DNA from 4 places in the Streptomyces sp. NPDC040589 genome. Region 1 is predicted to be linked to each of the others. Evidence: riboswitches for the same ligand, from Rfam matches in the RefSeq annotation. Region 1 holds a riboswitch; each other region holds the start of a gene.
The links. Region 1 has a riboswitch for cobalamin ahead of ACZ58V_RS02560 (ribonucleoside-diphosphate reductase subunit alpha). Riboswitches for the same ligand answer to the same signal wherever they lie in the genome.
Positions count from the first base shown of each region.

Region 2: it holds a riboswitch for cobalamin, as region 1 does, so the genes downstream of both, metE (5-methyltetrahydropteroyltriglutamate--homocysteine S-methyltransferase) here and ACZ58V_RS02560 (ribonucleoside-diphosphate reductase subunit alpha) in region 1, are expected to answer to the same signal.
Region 3: it holds a riboswitch for cobalamin, as region 1 does, so the genes downstream of both, ACZ58V_RS26290 (cobalamin biosynthesis protein) here and ACZ58V_RS02560 (ribonucleoside-diphosphate reductase subunit alpha) in region 1, are expected to answer to the same signal.
Region 4: it holds a riboswitch for cobalamin, as region 1 does, so the genes downstream of both, ACZ58V_RS07800 (energy-coupling factor ABC transporter permease) here and ACZ58V_RS02560 (ribonucleoside-diphosphate reductase subunit alpha) in region 1, are expected to answer to the same signal.

Region 1 is NZ_JBVIWP010000001.1:571,557-575,692, reverse strand. It holds gene ACZ58V_RS02560 (ribonucleoside-diphosphate reductase subunit alpha) at 1-1,866, opposite strand, end outside; cobalamin riboswitch at 1,990-2,128, opposite strand; gene ACZ58V_RS02555 (GNAT family N-acetyltransferase) at 2,181-2,687, opposite strand; gene mctP (monocarboxylate uptake permease MctP) at 2,768-4,136, opposite strand, start outside.
Region 2 is NZ_JBVIWP010000002.1:178,642-182,777, reverse strand. It holds gene ACZ58V_RS07825 (FAD-binding dehydrogenase) at 1-600, shown strand, start outside; gene metE (5-methyltetrahydropteroyltriglutamate--homocysteine S-methyltransferase) at 815-3,142, opposite strand; cobalamin riboswitch at 3,309-3,528, opposite strand; gene ACZ58V_RS07815 (energy-coupling factor ABC transporter ATP-binding protein) at 3,556-4,136, opposite strand, start outside.
Region 3 is NZ_JBVIWP010000006.1:80,094-84,229, forward strand. It holds gene ACZ58V_RS26275 (lysozyme) at 154-906, shown strand; gene ACZ58V_RS26280 (inorganic phosphate transporter) at 1,051-2,292, shown strand; gene ACZ58V_RS26285 (hypothetical protein) at 2,328-2,549, shown strand; cobalamin riboswitch at 2,706-2,844, shown strand; gene ACZ58V_RS26290 (cobalamin biosynthesis protein) at 2,946-3,887, shown strand; gene ACZ58V_RS26295 (cobyric acid synthase) at 3,884-4,136, shown strand, end outside.
Region 4 is NZ_JBVIWP010000002.1:173,351-177,486, reverse strand. It holds gene ACZ58V_RS07805 (energy-coupling factor ABC transporter substrate-binding protein) at 1-210, opposite strand, end outside; gene ACZ58V_RS07800 (energy-coupling factor ABC transporter permease) at 207-908, opposite strand; cobalamin riboswitch at 939-1,123, opposite strand; gene ACZ58V_RS07795 (serine/threonine-protein kinase) at 1,202-2,629, opposite strand; gene ACZ58V_RS07790 (MDR family MFS transporter) at 2,891-4,136, opposite strand, start outside.

The DNA.
Region 1 (4,136 bases):
GCACTCGTACACGCCCGCGATGGAGGCGATGGTGGCCGTGGGCGCGATGGCGAGGAGCAGGGAGTTGCGCATGCCGGTCGCGGCGACGCGCTCACGCAGGGCCGCCCAGCGCTCGGGCCAGGTCAGCTCCACGTCGTAGTGGTCGGGGTGCAGCACGCCCCTGGCCGTACGGGTCTTCTCCCAGGCCGGCAGCGGGCCGCTGCGCTCGGCCAGGTCGGCGGAGGCCTCGTACGCCGCGAGCATGACGCGCTCGGCGATCCGGGTGGAGAGCGCCTTGGCCTCGGGCGAGTCGAAGGGCAGGCGCAGCTTGAAGAAGACGTCCTGCAGGCCCATGGCCCCGAGGCCGACCGGACGCCACCGGGCGTTGGAGCGGCCCGCCTGCTCGGTCGGGTAGAAGTTGATGTCCACGACACGGTCGAGGAAGGTCACGGCCGTACGGACGGTCTCGTCCAGCCGCTCCCAGTCGATGTCCCCGCGGGTCTGGTCGACGAAGGCGCCGAGGTTGACCGACCCCAGGTTGCAGACCGCCGTCTCCCCGTCGTCGGTGACCTCCAGGATCTCCGTGCAGAGGTTGGAGGAGTGGACGACGTGGCCGGGCTCGGCCGTCTGGTTGGCGGTGCGGTTGGCGGCGTCCTTGAAGGTCATCCAGCCGTTGCCGGTCTGCGCGAGGGCGCGCATCATGCGGCCGTACAGCTCACGGGCGGGCAGGGTCTTCCTCGCCAGGCCCTTCGCCTCGGCCGCCCGGTACGCGGCGTCGAACTCCTCGCCGTACAGGTCGACCAGCTCGGGCACGTCCGAAGGGGAGAACAGCGACCACGGCCCGTCGGCGTTCACCCGTCGCATGAACTCGTCCGGCACCCAGTGCGCGAGGTTCAGGTTGTGCGTACGGCGGGCGTCCTCGCCGGTGTTGTCGCGCAGTTCCAGGAACTCCTCGATGTCGGAGTGCCAGGTCTCCAGGTAGACCGCGGCCGCGCCCTTGCGGCGGCCGCCCTGGTTCACGGCGGCGACCGAGGCGTCGAGGGTCTTCAGGAACGGGACGATGCCGTTGGAGTGGCCGTTGGTGCCGCGGATCAGCGAACCGCGCGCACGGATACGGGAGTACGAAAGACCGATGCCGCCCGCGTGCTTCGAGAGCCGCGCCACCTGGTGGTACCGGTCGTAGATCGAGTCCAGCTCGTCCTTGGGGGAGTCGAGGAGGTAGCAGGACGACATCTGGGGGTGCCGCGTGCCGGAGTTGAAGAGGGTGGGGGAGGAGGGGAGGTAGTCGAGGCGGCTCATGAGCCCGTAGAGCGCGGCGACCTCGTCGACGGACTGTGCCGTGTCGTCCTCGGCGAGGCCGGCGGCGACGCGCAGCATGAAGTGCTGGGGCGTCTCGACGACCTTGCGGGTGATCGGGTGGCGGAGCAGGTAGCGGCTGTGCAGCGTCCGCAGGCCGAAGTAGCCGAAGCGGTCGTCGGCGGCCCGGTCGATCAGCGCGTCGAGCCGGGCGGCGTGCAGGCGCACGAACTCGGCGGTCCGGTCGGCGATCAGGCCCTCCCGGTGGCCGACCGCGACGGACTCGGTGAAGGACGTGACGCCCTGCGAGGCGGCCTCGGCGCGGATGCCGATCGTCAGCAGGCGCGCGGCCAGCCGGGAGTAGGCGGGGTCCTCGGAGATGAGGCCGGCGGCCGCCTCCGTCGCGAGCTCGCGCAGCTCCGTCTCGTCCGCCCGCGCGGACCGGCCGCGCAACGCGGCGGCGGCGACCCGGCCGGGGTCGGCGTCGGGGAGATCGGCGGTCAGCTCGGTCAGGGTCCGCAGCAGCGCGGCACCGGGACCGTCGTGCTCTTCTTCGGCAGCTGAGACCGGTTCGGCTGGCGCGATGGTCACGTGGGGCTCTCCCTCGCTCGGCAAGGGGCCTCGCACAGGGCAGGGGGCAGCACACGAGCGCACACGGCGTCGCGTCCACCGGCCCATTCCACGAGGCCCGGACGTCAGGGCATCCCGGCCGGACGGCCGGGTGCGCTGTCGGCAGGTCCTCGGACTGAAGCGTGTGCGCTCCGCCTTGAGGGCGGATACGCACAAGTACACCGTTGCGGGACAGTTCCGGATTCGCACCGGATTCCCCTGCGGCGACAGCGAGCACGAGCATACATCTTGTGCTGGGTTCGGGTGACACCCCCAGATGTTGTGTCGTGCTGGTTTCAGAGTGTCAACTGATAAGTGAGGAGAGTGATGTCGTCCAGGTGCGGGAGCGGGTTCCAGTCGCGCTCGGGAGTGCGGGTGAAACCCAGGCGCTCGTAGATGCGGTGGGCCGCGCGCATGGTGCCCTGGGTCGACAGCACGACGCGGAGACAGCCGGGCGTGGCCCGTGCCCGGTCGACGCAGGCGCCCACGAGGGCCTCGCCCGTGCCGCGGCCGCGGGCGGCGTGCGCGACGGCGAGCATCCGTATCTCGGCCTCTCCAGGGCCGGCTATGTCGGCCATGGGGCCGCCGGACGGTACGAAGGTGACGCCGCCGAGGAGGGCGTCGTTCTCGACGGCGACCAGGACGTCGGCCGCGGCCGCCCGTTTGGCGACGTCCCGCAGTTCGTGGAGGTACTCGTCGCTCTCGCCGAAGTCGAGGAGGCCGTCGGCGAGGTAGGCATGGGCCGTTATCTCGCCGAGGGGACCGTACTCGGTGGGTTTCACTCGCCGGATCAGGGTGTCCATGGCGTGAGTGTGCACGACAGCGGGCCGCCGGTGTGGTCGATCACCGGCGGCCCGCTGCGGGCGTGCGTTCCCGGTCGGTTCTAGTGGGCGGAGCCCGCGGTGGCGGGCGGGAGCTCGACCTGGACCCCCGGGTCGCCCGCGTCGGCCGTGTAGTCCTCCGGCTTGGTCTCGTCGATGCCGTCGGGGGCCTTGAGGGCCTTCAGGGCGAAGGTGAGGACCACGGTCACCACCACGTTCAGGACGAACGCCGTGAGGCCGATGTAGCCGATCTCACCGATGCCGGGGATCTCCTTCGAGGAGCCGCCGAAGTGCTTCTGGGTCGGCGAGGCGACCCCGTACGCGGCGGCCGTGCCGTAGATCATGCCGACCGCCCAGCCCGCGAGCAGCGCCCAGCGGTGGAACCAGCGGGTGAACAGGCCGCCGACCAGGGCCGGGAAGGTCTGCAGGATCCAGATGCCGCCCAGCAGCTGGAAGTTGATGGCGACGGTCTTGTCCATGGTGAGGACGAAGGCCAGCGCGCCCACCTTCACCAGCAGGGAGACCAGCTTGGAGACCTTGGTCTCCTGCTCCGGCGTGGCGTCCGGCTTGAGGAAGTCCTTGTAGATGTTGCGGGTGAAGAGGTTCGCGGCCGCGATGGACATGATGGCCGCCGGCACGAGCGCCCCGATGCCGATCGCCGCGAAGGCCACGCCGGCGAACCAGTCCGGGAACATCGTCTCGAACAGCTGCGGGATCGCCAGTTGCCCGTTCTGCACCTTGATCCCGGCCGCGATCGCCATGAAGCCGAGCAGCGCGAGCAGACCCAGCATCAGCGAGTACAGCGGCAGGATCGTGGTGTTGCGGCGGATCACCTCACGGCTGCGCGAGGACAGCGTCGCCGTGATCGAGTGCGGGTACATGAACAGCGCGAGCGCCGAGCCCAGCGCCAGCGTGGCGTACGTCCACTGCCCCGCCTCCGGCGGTACCAGCGCACCGCGCGGCGCTCCCGTCGCCGGGTTGGTCTGGCTGTACGCGTCGCCCGCCTTGGCGAAGATCTCGTCGAAGCCGCCCAGTTTGATCGGGATGTAGATGATCGCCACCGCGATGACGATGTAGATCAGGGTGTCCTTGACGAAGGCGATCAGGGCGGGGGCACGCAGGCCCGAGGAGTACGTGTAGGCCGCCAGCACGCCGAACGCGATCAGCAGCGGCAGGTCCTTGATGAACCAGTTGGTGTCCTCGCCGCCGCCGACGCCCATCACGTCCAGCACGGCCTGGATGCCGACGAGCTGGAGCGCGATGTACGGCATCGTCGCGAGGATGCCGGTGACGGCCACGGCCAGCGACAGGCCCTTGGAGCCGAAGCGGCCGCGCACGAAGTCGGACGTCGTCACGTACCCGTGCTTGTGGGAGACCGACCACAGGCGGGGGAGGAAGGTGAAGATCAGCGGGTAGACCAGGATCGTGTAC
Region 2 (4,136 bases), on a different contig from region 1:
GCGCTCTCCGGCTCGGAGCAGAACCCGGACCTCACCGAGAAGAACGTCTGGAAGCTGCTGTCGCGCATCTGGCAGACCCCCGAGCCGATCGAGCGGTTCAAGGAGAAGGGCGAGGACTTCGTCGTCGCCACGACCCTGCCCGAACTCGTCGCCGGCATGAACAAACTGACGGGGGACGACCTGATCGACCTGGCCGGTCTGCAGCGGCAGATCGAGGCCCGCGACCGCGAGATCGCCAACCCGTACACCAAGGACGCCCAGGTCATGGGCATCCGCAACGCCCTCGCCTACCCCGGCGACACCCTCAGCCGCACCGCCTCCGCCCACCGGATCCTGGACGCCGGCGCGGGCCCGCTGATCGCCGTACGCCTCAACATCCTCACCCGCAAGACCCTCGGCGGCCTGCAGACCGACCTCGCCGGCCGCGTCCTGAACGCCTCCGGCAAGCCGATCAACGGTCTGTACGCGGCCGGCGAGGTCGCAGGCTTCGGCGGAGGCGGCGTCCACGGCTACCGCTCCCTCGAAGGCACCTTCCTCGGCGGCTGCCTCTTCTCGGGCCGAGCGGCGGGCCGGGCGGCGGCGGCCGCGACCGCGAGCTGAACGGCTCGGCGGACCTGAGGCGGCGGCCGGGCGGCCGTACACGGCGCTCGCCTGCCGTCCGCCGTGCCTGAAGCGCCCGGCGGCACCAGGTCCGGCGAGCGGGCCGGCGCCGAAGCAACTGCCGCCGCAGGCTCCTACGGCCCCGGCCGGGGGCGAGCCCGTGTGCGGGCCCGCCCCCGGCCCCTTGCTTCAGGACGTCACACCGGCCGGTCCCTCACCGCCCCGGTGTCTGACCGAGTTCGGCCCGGACGGTCCGGGCCGCCGTGACCAGGTTCTCCAGGGAGGCGCGGGTTTCGGTCCAGCCGCGTGTCTTCAGGCCGCAGTCGGGGTTGACCCACAGCCGTTCGGCGGGGATGGCCTTCAGGCCGGTGCGCAGCAGGTCGGCCGCCTCCTCCGCACCGGGAACCCGCGGGGAGTGGATGTCGTAGACACCCGGCCCCGCCTCGCGCGGATAGCCGTGCGAGGCGAGCTCGTGGGCGACCTGCATATGAGAGCGGGCGGCCTCCAGGCTGATGACGTCCGCGTCGAGGTCGTCGATGGCCTGCACGATGTCGCCGAACTCGGCGTAGCACATGTGCGTGTGGATCTGCGTGTCCGGCCGCACGCCGCCCGTGCTGAGCCGGAAGGCCTCCGTGGCCCACCCCAGATACTCCGGCCGGTCGGCGGCACGCAGCGGCAGGGTCTCGCGCAGGGCGGGCTCGTCGACCTGGATGACCGACGTCCCGGCCGCCTCCAGGTCCCTCACCTCGTCGCGCAGGGCGAGGGCGACCTGCCGGGCCGTCTCGGCACGCGGCTGGTCGTCACGGACGAAGGACCAGGCGAGCATGGTGACCGGGCCGGTGAGCATGCCCTTGACCGGACGGTCCGTGAGGGACTGCGCGTACGTCGTCCAGCGCACGGTCATCGGCTCGGGCCGGGAGATGTCGCCGGCCAGGATCGGCGGACGGACGTAGCGGGTGCCGTAGGACTGGACCCAGCCGTGCTGCGTGGCGAGACAGCCGGTGAGCTGCTCCGCGAAGTACTGGACCATGTCGTTGCGTTCGGCCTCGCCGTGCACCAGTACATCCAGTCCGGCCTTCTCCTGGAAGGAGATCACCTCCTGGATCTCGGCCTTGATGCGCTCCTCGTAGCCGGCCGTGCCGATACGGCCCGCGCGCAGGTCCGCCCGGGCGGTACGTACCTCACCGGTCTGCGGGAAGGAGCCGATCGTGGTGGTCGGCAGCAGGGGCAGCCCGAGCCGGGCGCGCTGGGCGGCGGTCCGCTCGGCGTACGGCAGCGAGCGGCGGGCGTCCGCCTCGGACACCGCGGCCGTGCGGGCACGGACGGCCGGGTCACGGGTGATCGGGGAGTTCGCCCGGGAGAACAGGTCCGCCCGGTTCGCGGCGAGTTGCGCGCCGATCGTGTCCGTGCCCCGCGCGAGACCGCGCGCGAGGGTGACGATCTCGGCGGTCTTCTGCTGAGCGAAGGCGAGCCAGCGCAGGACCTGTGGCTCGATGTCCCGCTCCGCCCCCGTGTCCAGCGGCACGTGCAGGAGGGAGCAGGAGGCCGAGACGTCGACCCGGTCGGCGAGGCCCAGGAGCGTGCCGAGCCGGGAGAGCGAGGCCGCCAGGTCATTGATCCAGATGTTGCGGCCGTTGACGACACCGGCGACCAGCCGCTTGCCCGGCAGACCGCCGACCGCGGCCAGATCGTCCAGGTTGGCCGCCGCCGACTCCGTGAAGTCCACCGCGAGTCCCTCGACCGGCGCCTTCGCCAGCACCGGCAGGGCGTTCCCGAGCCGGTCGAAGTACGAGGCGACCAGCAGTTTCGACCGGTCGGTGAGGGCTCCGAGGTCGCGATAGGCGCGCTCGGCGGCGTTCAGCTCGGCCGGGGTCCGGTCCTGGACCAGGGCCGGCTCGTCCAGCTGGACCCACTCGGCGCCCGCCGCGCGCAGGTCGGCGAGGACCTCGGAGTACACGGGCAGCAGCCGGTCCAGGAGCGTGAGCGGCTCGAAGTCCGCGGGCACCCCCGGAGCGGGCTTGGCGAGGAGCAGATACGTGACGGGGCCGACGAGGACGGGGCGCGCGGTGTGGCCGAGCGCCAGCGCTTCGCGCAGCTCGGCGACCTGCTGGGACGAGTCGGCGGTGAACACCGTGTCCGGACCCAGCTCGGGCACCAGGTAGTGGTAGTTCGTGTCGAACCACTTGGTCATCTCCAGCGGCGCCACGTCCTGCGTGCCACGCGCCATGGCGAAGTAGCCGTCCAGGGCGTCCGCCTCGACGGCGTCCCGGTGGCGGCCGGGGATCGCGCCGACCATGACGGTGGTGTCCAGGACGTGGTCGTAGAGCGAGAAGTCGCCCGTCGGGACCTCGTCGATGCCGGCGTCGGCCAGCTGCCGCCAGTTCGAGGCACGCAGGTCGGCGGCGGTGGCCCGGAGGGCGTCGGCGGTGACGCGGCCCTTCCAGTAGCCCTCGATCGCCTTCTTCAGCTCCCGGTTCCGTCCCTGGCGGGGGTAGCCGTACACGGTGGCCCGTGCTGCCGCGGCTGCGGGCTTGGTGGTCACGGAGATCTCCTTCGCGAGACGAATCCCTGAGATCCCGGCGACGGGACGAGAGCGCGAAGGGGTGACGAACCGGACGGAGACGACCTCGCGCGACACAGCGCGGACGTCCGCCTGGTAGGTACGCCGACCCGCCCTCGAGGTCACCGGAATGTCCGCGCACGGATCGTCCGCGCGCGGGCAGTTGGCAGGTCTTCGGACTCGCGGGCACGTCTCACCGTGTGAGAACACCTACTGGCCGTCGCTTCCCGGGCCCCTCGTGGGCCCAGTGCGTATGACGGCGGTCGTTCCCGCTCACCGCTGCGGGGCAGTCCCGGATTCCCACCGGGTTCCCTCTTGCGACGCATCCCGCCTGGCGGACGGGGCGAACCAGCTGCACCGCCAGCCTATACACGGGAAGGCCGCGGAAGCGACCCTCAGCCGCCGCTCACCGGCCGCCCCGCCGCCAGCGCGGCCAGCTCGTCCGGGGTGCGCGGGCCGGGCGCCGAACCGGTCAACAGCCCTTGCGCGCGCAGAAGGTCCGCGGCGGCGGCACCCCACGGCAACCGCAGTCCCGCCTGCCGGAGGAGGTCGGTCCGGGCCAGTGCCGTCGGCGCCGGAGCGAGGTGCACACCGTCCGGGGTGAGGAGCGCCGCGTCGTCGGCCCAGCGCAGGGCGAGATCGACGTCGTGAGTGGCCATCACCACCGTGGTGCCGTTCGCACGCAGCCCGTCGAGCGTGGCCAGGAGCCGTTCCTGGCCGTCGGGGTCGAGTCCGGCCGTCGGCTCGTCGAGGACCAGGACACGCGGCCGCATGGCGACCGCGCCCGCGATGGCGGTCCGCTTGCGCTGCCCGTAGGAGAGCAGATGGGTGGGCCGGTCGGCCAGGGCGGTGATGTCCAGGGCGGCGAGCGCCTCCGCCACCCGCGCCCTTACCTCCGTATCGGACAGCCCGAGGTTCAGCGGCCCGAACGACACGTCCTGCTCGACGGACGCCGCGAACAGCTGGTCGTCCGGGT
Region 3 (4,136 bases), on a different contig from region 1:
GCACTTTAGGCCGGAAACCGAGCATCCGTAAGGGCGCATACCGGCACAAACATGTCATGGATCTCTCTTGGCTGGAGATCATCGGATATTCAACGGCTCTTCAGTACTCTCTGGGGGATTTGCCGTGCACGCAGCCATTCCGGGGGGAATCACATGGCCCGTGACCACATACCGACCCGCCGCCGCGGCCGCTTACTGGCGGCCTCCGCGGCGGCACTCGCCCTGGGAGGGGCCACGCTCGCGGAGTTTCCGGCCGCGGCGGCGAGCCGCCCGAAGGGGCACGACGTCTCGTCCCACCAGAAGAACGTCGACTGGCCGAGCGCGAAGGCGAAGGGCGCCAGATTCGTCTACGTCAAGGCGACCGAGTCCACCACGTACCGCAACCCCTACTTCAGCCGGCAGTACAACGGCTCTCGCGCGGCGGGCCTCGTCCGCGGCGCCTACCACTTCGCACTGCCGAACAGGTCGTCGGGCCAGGCACAGGCGGCCCACTTCGTACGCAACGGCGGCAGCTGGAGCGCGGACGGCTGGACGCTGCCGCCGGCGCTCGACATCGAGTACAACCCGTACGACAAGAAGCACAAGTGCTACGGCCTGAGCAAGGCCGGGATGGTCAGCTGGATCAAGTCGTTCAGCGGCGAGGTCAAGCGGCTCACCGGCCGCCGCCCGGTGATCTACACGACCACCCACTGGTGGAACACGTGCACGGGCAACAGCCGTGCCTTCGCCGCGAACCACCACCTGTGGGTCGCCCGCTACGACGCGGCGAGCGCGGGGCCACTGCCGGCCGGCTGGACCTCCTGGACCTTCTGGCAGTACGACAACGGCGACGGCACCCTGCCGGGTGACCAGAATCTCTTCGACGGGTCACTCGATCGACTGAAACGGTTCGCACGGGGCACTTGATCGCTGGGGCGCAAGGGCCGCCACACCAGGGCGGAATGACACTCCTCTGTTGCGGACACCCCTGCGCCCCTCCCAGTTCATCTTCCGTTCACTCGGGTTACCTACGTTCGTCCCGCCAACGACGCCGAACGATTGCCTGGGTAAATGGAAAGCTTCTCGCTGATCCTCGCGATTGTGGTGGTAACCGCACTCGCGTTCGATTTCACGAACGGTTTCCACGACACCGCGAACGCGATGGCCACGACCATTTCCACGGGCGCCATGAGACCGAAGATCGCGGTGGCCATGTCCGCGGTGCTCAACCTGGTCGGCGCCTTCCTGTCCGTCGAAGTCGCGAACACGATCTCCAAGGGCCTCGTCGACGAGGCCGGAATCCGTCCCGAGGTCATCTTCGCCGCCCTGGTCGGAGCGATCCTCTGGAACCTGCTGACCTGGCTCGTCGGTCTGCCGTCCAGTTCGTCGCACGCCCTGATGGGCGGCCTGATCGGCGCCACGATCGCCTCGGCGGGCGTCGGCGCGGTGCACGGTGACGTCCTGGTCACCAAGGTGCTGATCCCGGCGATCGCCGCCCCGCTGGTCGCGGGCATCGCCGCGCTGCTCGCCACCCGGCTGACGTACTCCCTCGGCAAGAAGGCCGACGGCGAGGCTTCCAAGAAGGGCTACCGGGCCGGCCAGATCGCCTCCGCGGGCCTGGTCTCGCTGGCCCACGGCACCAACGACGCCCAGAAGACGATGGGTGTCATCACCCTCGCCCTGGTCGCAGGCGGCGCCGTCGCCCCCGACTCCGACCCGCCCATGTGGGTCATCCTCTCGGCGGGTATCGCCATCGCGCTCGGCACCTACCTCGGCGGCTGGCGCATCATCCGCACCATGGGCAAGGGCCTGACCGACCTCCAGCCGCAGCAGGGCTTCGCCGCCCAGACCAGCGCGGCGACGGTCATCCTGGCCTCCTCGCACCTCGGCTTCTCCCTCTCCACCACCCACTCCGTGTCCGGCGCGGTGATGGGCGCGGGACTCGGCCGCAAGGGCGGCGTGGTCCGCTGGTCGACGGCGACCCGGATGTTCGTCGCCTGGGGTCTGACGCTGCCGGCGGCGGCCCTGGTGGGCGCGCTCGCCGAGTACGTGACCGGCTTCGGGAGTTGGGGCACGGCGGTCGTGGCGGTCTTCCTGGTCGCCTCCAGCGCGGTGATCTGGAAGCTGTCGCGCCGTGAGGTCGTCGACCACACGAACGTCAACGAGGTCGACGAGGAGCCGGCGGGTGTCGTGACCACCGCGATCGCCGCGGTGACGCCGCCTCCGGCGGGCCCGTCCGAGGAACTGGCCGCCACGATCCCGGCCCAGGCCCAGGCCGAACGGAAGCCCTCCACCACGACCACCCCGGTCTGATCCCGCCCACCCGGTGACAAGGAAGAATCTCTGAGATGAAGATCGACTGGGCGACCCTCGGCTCCGTCTTCGGCGTCAGCCTCGTGGCCACCGTGACCCTCGTCGGCCTGTTCACCCTCGGCATCACGGGCCTGTCGCGCCGCGAGCGGGCGGTGGCGGCGGGCGGGTCCGCGGGGCTTGCGGTGACGGGTGCGTACGCGTGCTTCGCGGCGTGTGCGGCGGCTGTCGGGTACGGGATCTATCTGATCGTGGCCTGACCACGACCACCACGATCGTCTGTCGCCGGGCGGCACGGGGCTTCGGTCCCGGGCCGCCCGGTTGCCTTGTGCGGGGCAGCTGTTGGCACCCCCCCGCGAGGCAGGCGGTGTGGGCTTGTCCACACTCTCCCCTCGCAGGTCAACAGCAAGTTGACGGCTGTTCGCGGCCGTGGTGGACTGCCGGGGCCAATGCGGCGGCAGGAGAGGAAGCCGGTGGAAGTCCGGCGCGGTCCCGCCACTGTCACCGGGGTAGCACTCACCGGGAGCCAGGAACTCTCACCGCCGGTCTCGTCGAACCAGGGCGTGGACACCCTGAGTGAGGACATATCGCCATGTTCGGCTGCCGATCGAGGGCCAGTACCCCACCGTTGTCCGCCCCCGTGGCCGGCTGAGCCCATGGGTGCCGGTCGCGTCCACGCGTACGGTGCCGCCGCCGGTCTGATCGGTGATCTGCTGCTCGGCGATCCTCGCCGGGGGCATCCGGTCGCCGTGTTCGGGCGGGCCGCGGGTGTGGTGGAGCGGGTGTTGTGGCGGGACCACCGCGGGTGGGGCGCGCTGCACACCGTGGTGTGTGCGGGCGGGGCCGTCGCGCTCGGGGCCGTCGCCGCGCGTGCCGTGCGTACGTCCACTGTCGCGTCGGTCGGGCTGACCGGGGTCGCCACCTGGGCCGTCGTCGGCGGGACTTCGCTCGCCCGGGAGGCACAGGCCATCGGGCGCGCCCTGGAGGCCGGGGACGTCGAAGCGGCCCGTGCGCGGTTGCCGCATCTGTGCGGACGGGATCCGCAGGCCCTGGACGCCGACGGGATCGCCCGGGCCGTCGTCGAGTCCGTCGCGGAGAACACCTCCGACGCCGTCGTGGGGGCGCTCGTGTGGGGGGCCGTCGGCGGTGTGCCGGGGCTCGTCGGGTTCCGGGCCGTCAACACCCTCGACGCCATGGTCGGGCACAAGTCGGCCCGGTACCGGCGCTACGGGTGGGCCTCCGCGCGGCTGGACGATGTCGTGGGGTGGCCAGGAGCCCGGCTGACCGCCGTGCTCGCGGCCGTGGCCGGGGGCGACCCCCGGGGAGCCGTGACGGCCTGGCGTTCCGACGCCGCCAAGCATCCGAGTCCCAACGCCGGGCCCGTGGAGGCCTCGTTCGCGGGGGCGCTCGGGGTGCGGCTCGGCGGAACCCTGTCCTACGGCGGACGCGTCGAGCACCGTCCCGTCCTCAACGGCGCGGGGCGCGGCGTCGGCACCGGGGACATCGAACGGGCCGTACGGCTGTCCAGGCGCGTCGGCTGGCTCGCGCTCGGCGTCTGTGTCGCCGCGCGCCACATCGTGAAGGGGCGTACGTCATGACGGGCGGGGGGCTTCTCGTCGCCGGTACCACCTCCGACGCCGGCAAGAGCGTCGTGACCGCCGGGATCTGCCGGTGGCTGGTGCGGCAGGGGGTCAAGGTCGCGCCCTTCAAGGCGCAGAACATGTCCCTGAATTCGTTCGTGACACGGGAGGGCGCCGAGATCGGGCGGGCGCAGGCCATGCAGGCGCAGGCGTGCCGTGTGGAGCCGACCGCGCTGATGAATCCCGTGCTGCTCAAGCCCGGCGGCG
Region 4 (4,136 bases), on a different contig from region 1:
CGACTCGATCTCACCGGACGGCGGTTCGTACAGCGGCGAGAACCAGGGCTTGTAGTCCGGCTCGATCTCGGTGATCGCCGTCTCCGCCTCACCGTCGGCGCCCGTGAACGGCTCCTCCTTGTGGTCGCCGAGGCCGAGCGCGAGCGGCAGTACGGCGAGCGCTACCACCGCGAGCAGCAGCAGGAGGTTGATCTTCGTGTTCTTCTTCATCGGGCCGCCGCCTCGGTCTCGGTCACGGACTGCTTCTTGGCGAGGAGTACGCCCAGCCGGGTCAGTTCGCCCTTGCTGGACTGCACCAGCAGCCGCATCACGAGCACCGTCAGCAGCCCCTCGCTGACCGCGAGCGGGATCTGGGTGACGGCGAAGATGGTGCCGAACTTTCCGAGCGCGCCCACGAATCCGCTGCCCGGGTCGGGGAAGGCGAGCGCCAGCTGCACGCTGGTGACGCAGTACGTGGACAGGTCGGCGAAGAACGCCCCGAAGAAGACCGCGACCATCAGCGGCACGTCGTACCGCCGCAGCAGTTTGTACACGGCGTATCCGGCCCAGGGCCCGACGATCGCCATGGAGAACACGTTGGCGCCGAGCGTGGTCAGACCGCCGTGTGCGAGCAGCAGCGCCTGGAAGAGCAGGGTGATGGTGCCCAGCACCGCCATGATGGGTGGCCGGAAGAGGATGGCTCCCAGGCCCGTTCCGGTGGGGTGGGAGCAACTGCCGGTGACCGACGGCAGTTTCAGAGCGGACAGGACGAACGTGAAGGCACCGGAGGCACCGAGGAGCAGGGTGCTCTCTGGGTGCTCGCGCACTTCACGGGTGAGCGACCGGACCCCGTGGACGACGAACGGCGCCGACGCGACGCCCCAGGCGACCGCGTGTGCCGGCGGCAGAAATCCCTCGGCTATGTGCATGGCTCAGCAGACCCTCTCCAGCACCTCGTGGATGGTTGACGCGCCTTGGCCGGTCTCCTGGCTTACGGGTACCACCGCCCGTACTCCGCCTTCCCGGGTCACAAGGACCCAGTGGCTGCCCGTGAGGGCCGGAGCCGGACTTCCCGATTCACAGTGGCGAGGGCCGCACCGGCATCACACCGGCTTTCCCGTTCACCAAGGCGTGGTGACAGTAATGCCGAGATAAGGACGATGACAAGCCACCCGAGGGGGCGCGCGAGGGGGCGACCGCTCGCACACCGGCGCAGGGCCGCTCAGTCGTCGCCCCCGTCGTCATCGTCGTCGCCGTTCTCCCAGGTCTGACGGGGCTTCTCCTGCTGGGGTTTGTCCGCCATTCGCGGCGGGTCGGCCGTCTCCTGCGCCGGAGTCGTGGGGCTGGGCGTCTCTTCGACGGGGGTCGGGGGAGGAGGCGCGGTGGTGGACGGGGTGATATCGGCCACTGTGCCGACGGCCGGAGCAGTGGCGTCCGGAGCCGTGTCCGCCCCCGGAGCGGAGGAAAGGGGCGAGGCGGAGCCGGCGGACGGCGTGGCGGCGGGGCTGCTCGCGGAGGGGGACGCGTCGGGTTCCGTGCCCTGCGTCGCGGTGTCGTCGGGCGAGAACCACAGCATGCCGGCGAGCATCGCGGCGGCGAAGAGCGCCGCCGCGGCGACCGTCGCCGCCGCTCTGCGCCGGTTGTCGTTGCCGCCCCGGGGTGCGGCGCGACGCGAACGACCGGCCTGGGGCGTGCGGCCGGTGCGCAGACCCGGGGCGCCGGGCAGCGCGTACGTGGCCGGGTCGCGGGTCTCGGTGGCCGGATACGGCCTCGGCGTGGCGGACGTCACCGGGGGCGCGGCCTCCGGCAGCGGCTCGGGCAGTCCTCGCCAGGCACCGCCGGCGAACCACTCGGCGGTCCGCTGGGCGGTGGGCCGGTCCTCGGGCTGCTTGGCGAGCAGGCCGAGCAGGTAGTTCTCGAAGGCCGGCGGGAGTCCGGCGACACCGAGCTCGCGGGGCGGTACGGGTGCGGAATCGAGGTGCTGGTGGAGGAGCGCGACGGCGGTGTCGGCCTGGAACGGCGGCCGTCCGCTGAGGAGTTGGTAGAGCAGACACCCCAGGGAGTACATGTCGGAGGCGGGACCGGCGGGCTGGCCCAGGGCGCGTTCGGGCGCGAGGTAGAGGCCGGTACCGACGATCTGGCCGGTGGCGGTGAGCGCGGCGCCGGGATCGTCGAGGAAGCGGGCGATGCCGAAGTCGCCGATCTTCAGGGTGCCGTGGGCGTCCAGCAGGAGGTTGGCGGGTTTGACGTCACGGTGGACGATGCCCTGCGCGTGTGCGGCGGCGAGCCCGGCGGCGGCCTGCGCGGCGAGATCGGCCACCCGCTCGGCGGGAAGCGCGCCGGAGACGGCCAGCACCCCGGCGAGGCTGTCTCCTTCGACCAGTTCCATCACCAGGTACAGCCGGTTGTCGTACTCGCCGAAGTCCAGGACACCGACCAGATTGGGGTGGTTGAGACGCCCGGCGGTCTGGGCCTCCAGACGGAACCGTGAGGCCGCCGTGACGTCGGTGTCCTGGGGCAGCAGCAGCTTGACGGCCACCGCTCTGGCGAGCGTCTCGTCGTACGCGCGCCAGACCTCTCCCATTCCACCGCGCCCGATCTCAACATCCAGCCGGTAGCGGCCCGCTAGCAGCACTCGTCCTCGTCTCATGCGTGGGGGAAGGTACGTCGCCGCATGCCGAACTCCCCGTTTTGACGCGGGGGTTGGTGGGGAACATCGCAGCCGACCCAGGATACTGGCGCCGCGTGGCCAATGATCTCCGCAGCGGGGGAGAGGGACGGTACGGTCCCGGAAATCCGGGAGCGGAGGAGTCGCCCGGCTGGGTGACGGTGCGGTGCGCGCGGTTGCCGGGGGTGTCCTTCGCGCGCCTCGGGGCGCCGGGGTCGTCTTCTGGTGCCCGGGTGTGCCGGATCAGGCCGTCTCGTCCGCCCCCTCTGCCCGCTCCTCCCGGCGCGGCAGCAGAGCCACCGTCAGGGCCGGTACGGCCGCGAGGACCAGCCAGGGCACGGCGGCCGGGAGGCCGAGGTCGAGCAGGGAGCCGGTGGCCGCGCTGCCGGCCAGGACGATCAGTCCGGAGACGGAGGACAGCGCGCCCATGTAGAGGCCGATCCGGCCCTCCTCGGCCAGGTCGGGCACCCAGGCGCGGGCGGCGGGCACGACCAGCATCTGTCCCACGGTGAGCAGCACGACGAAGCCCGCGGCGGGCAGCAGTCCGGTGACTCCCGTCCAGCCGGCGGGGCGCGCCGCGGCCACCACCGCGAAACCGGCCGCGATCAGCAGCAGCCCGGCCGTCATGGAGCGGCGCAGGTCCAGCCGGTCGCCCGCCCAGCGGGTCACCGGCAGCTGGGTGAACACCACCAGCACCGAGGACAGGGCGAACAGCCAGGACAGCGGCGCCTGGGAGCCCGCCGCGCGCTGCACCTCGTCCGGCAGGGCCAGATACAGCTGGTTGTAGGCGAGCAGGTACGAGCCGTACGCCCCGCACAGGGCCAGGAAGCGGCGGTTGCGCAGCAGCACGCGCGCCCCGCCCCCCTCCCGGGTACGGACCCGGCCCGGGATGTGCTGCGGCATCAGCCACAGATGCCCGGCCAGGACGAGCACGAAGACCGCCGCACCGGCGAGGCACGCGGTGCGGAAGTCGACGGCGAGCAGCAACCCGCCGAGCAGCGGTCCGACGAAGGCCCCGGCCTGGCCCGCGACGCTGAACAGGGCCAGGAGACGCGTGCGCGAGCCGTGTCCCTCCTCCTCCCAGACCACCGCCTGGCGGGCCACCTCGGACTCCACGGCGGGAGAGAACAGCGCCGCGGCGAAACCGATCACCAGGACGGCGCCGATCACGGCCCAGCTCGCCTCCGCGTACCCGAGCCACGCGAACCCGGCGATCCGCAGCACACAGCCGGCCAGCACGACCGGCCGCACCCCGAACCGGTCGACGAGCCAGCCGCCGACCACGAACAGCCCCTGCTGGCTGAAGGTGCGCAGCCCGAGCACGAATCCGACCAGCCAGCCCGCCATGCCGATCGCGGTGCCGAGATGCTCGGCGAGGAACGGCAGGACCGCGTAGAAGCCGACGTTGAAGGCGAGCTGGGTCAGGATCAGCAGCCGCAGCAGCGGCGACAGCTCCGTCCAGAGCCGCCAGGCGCTCTCGCGCGGGGTC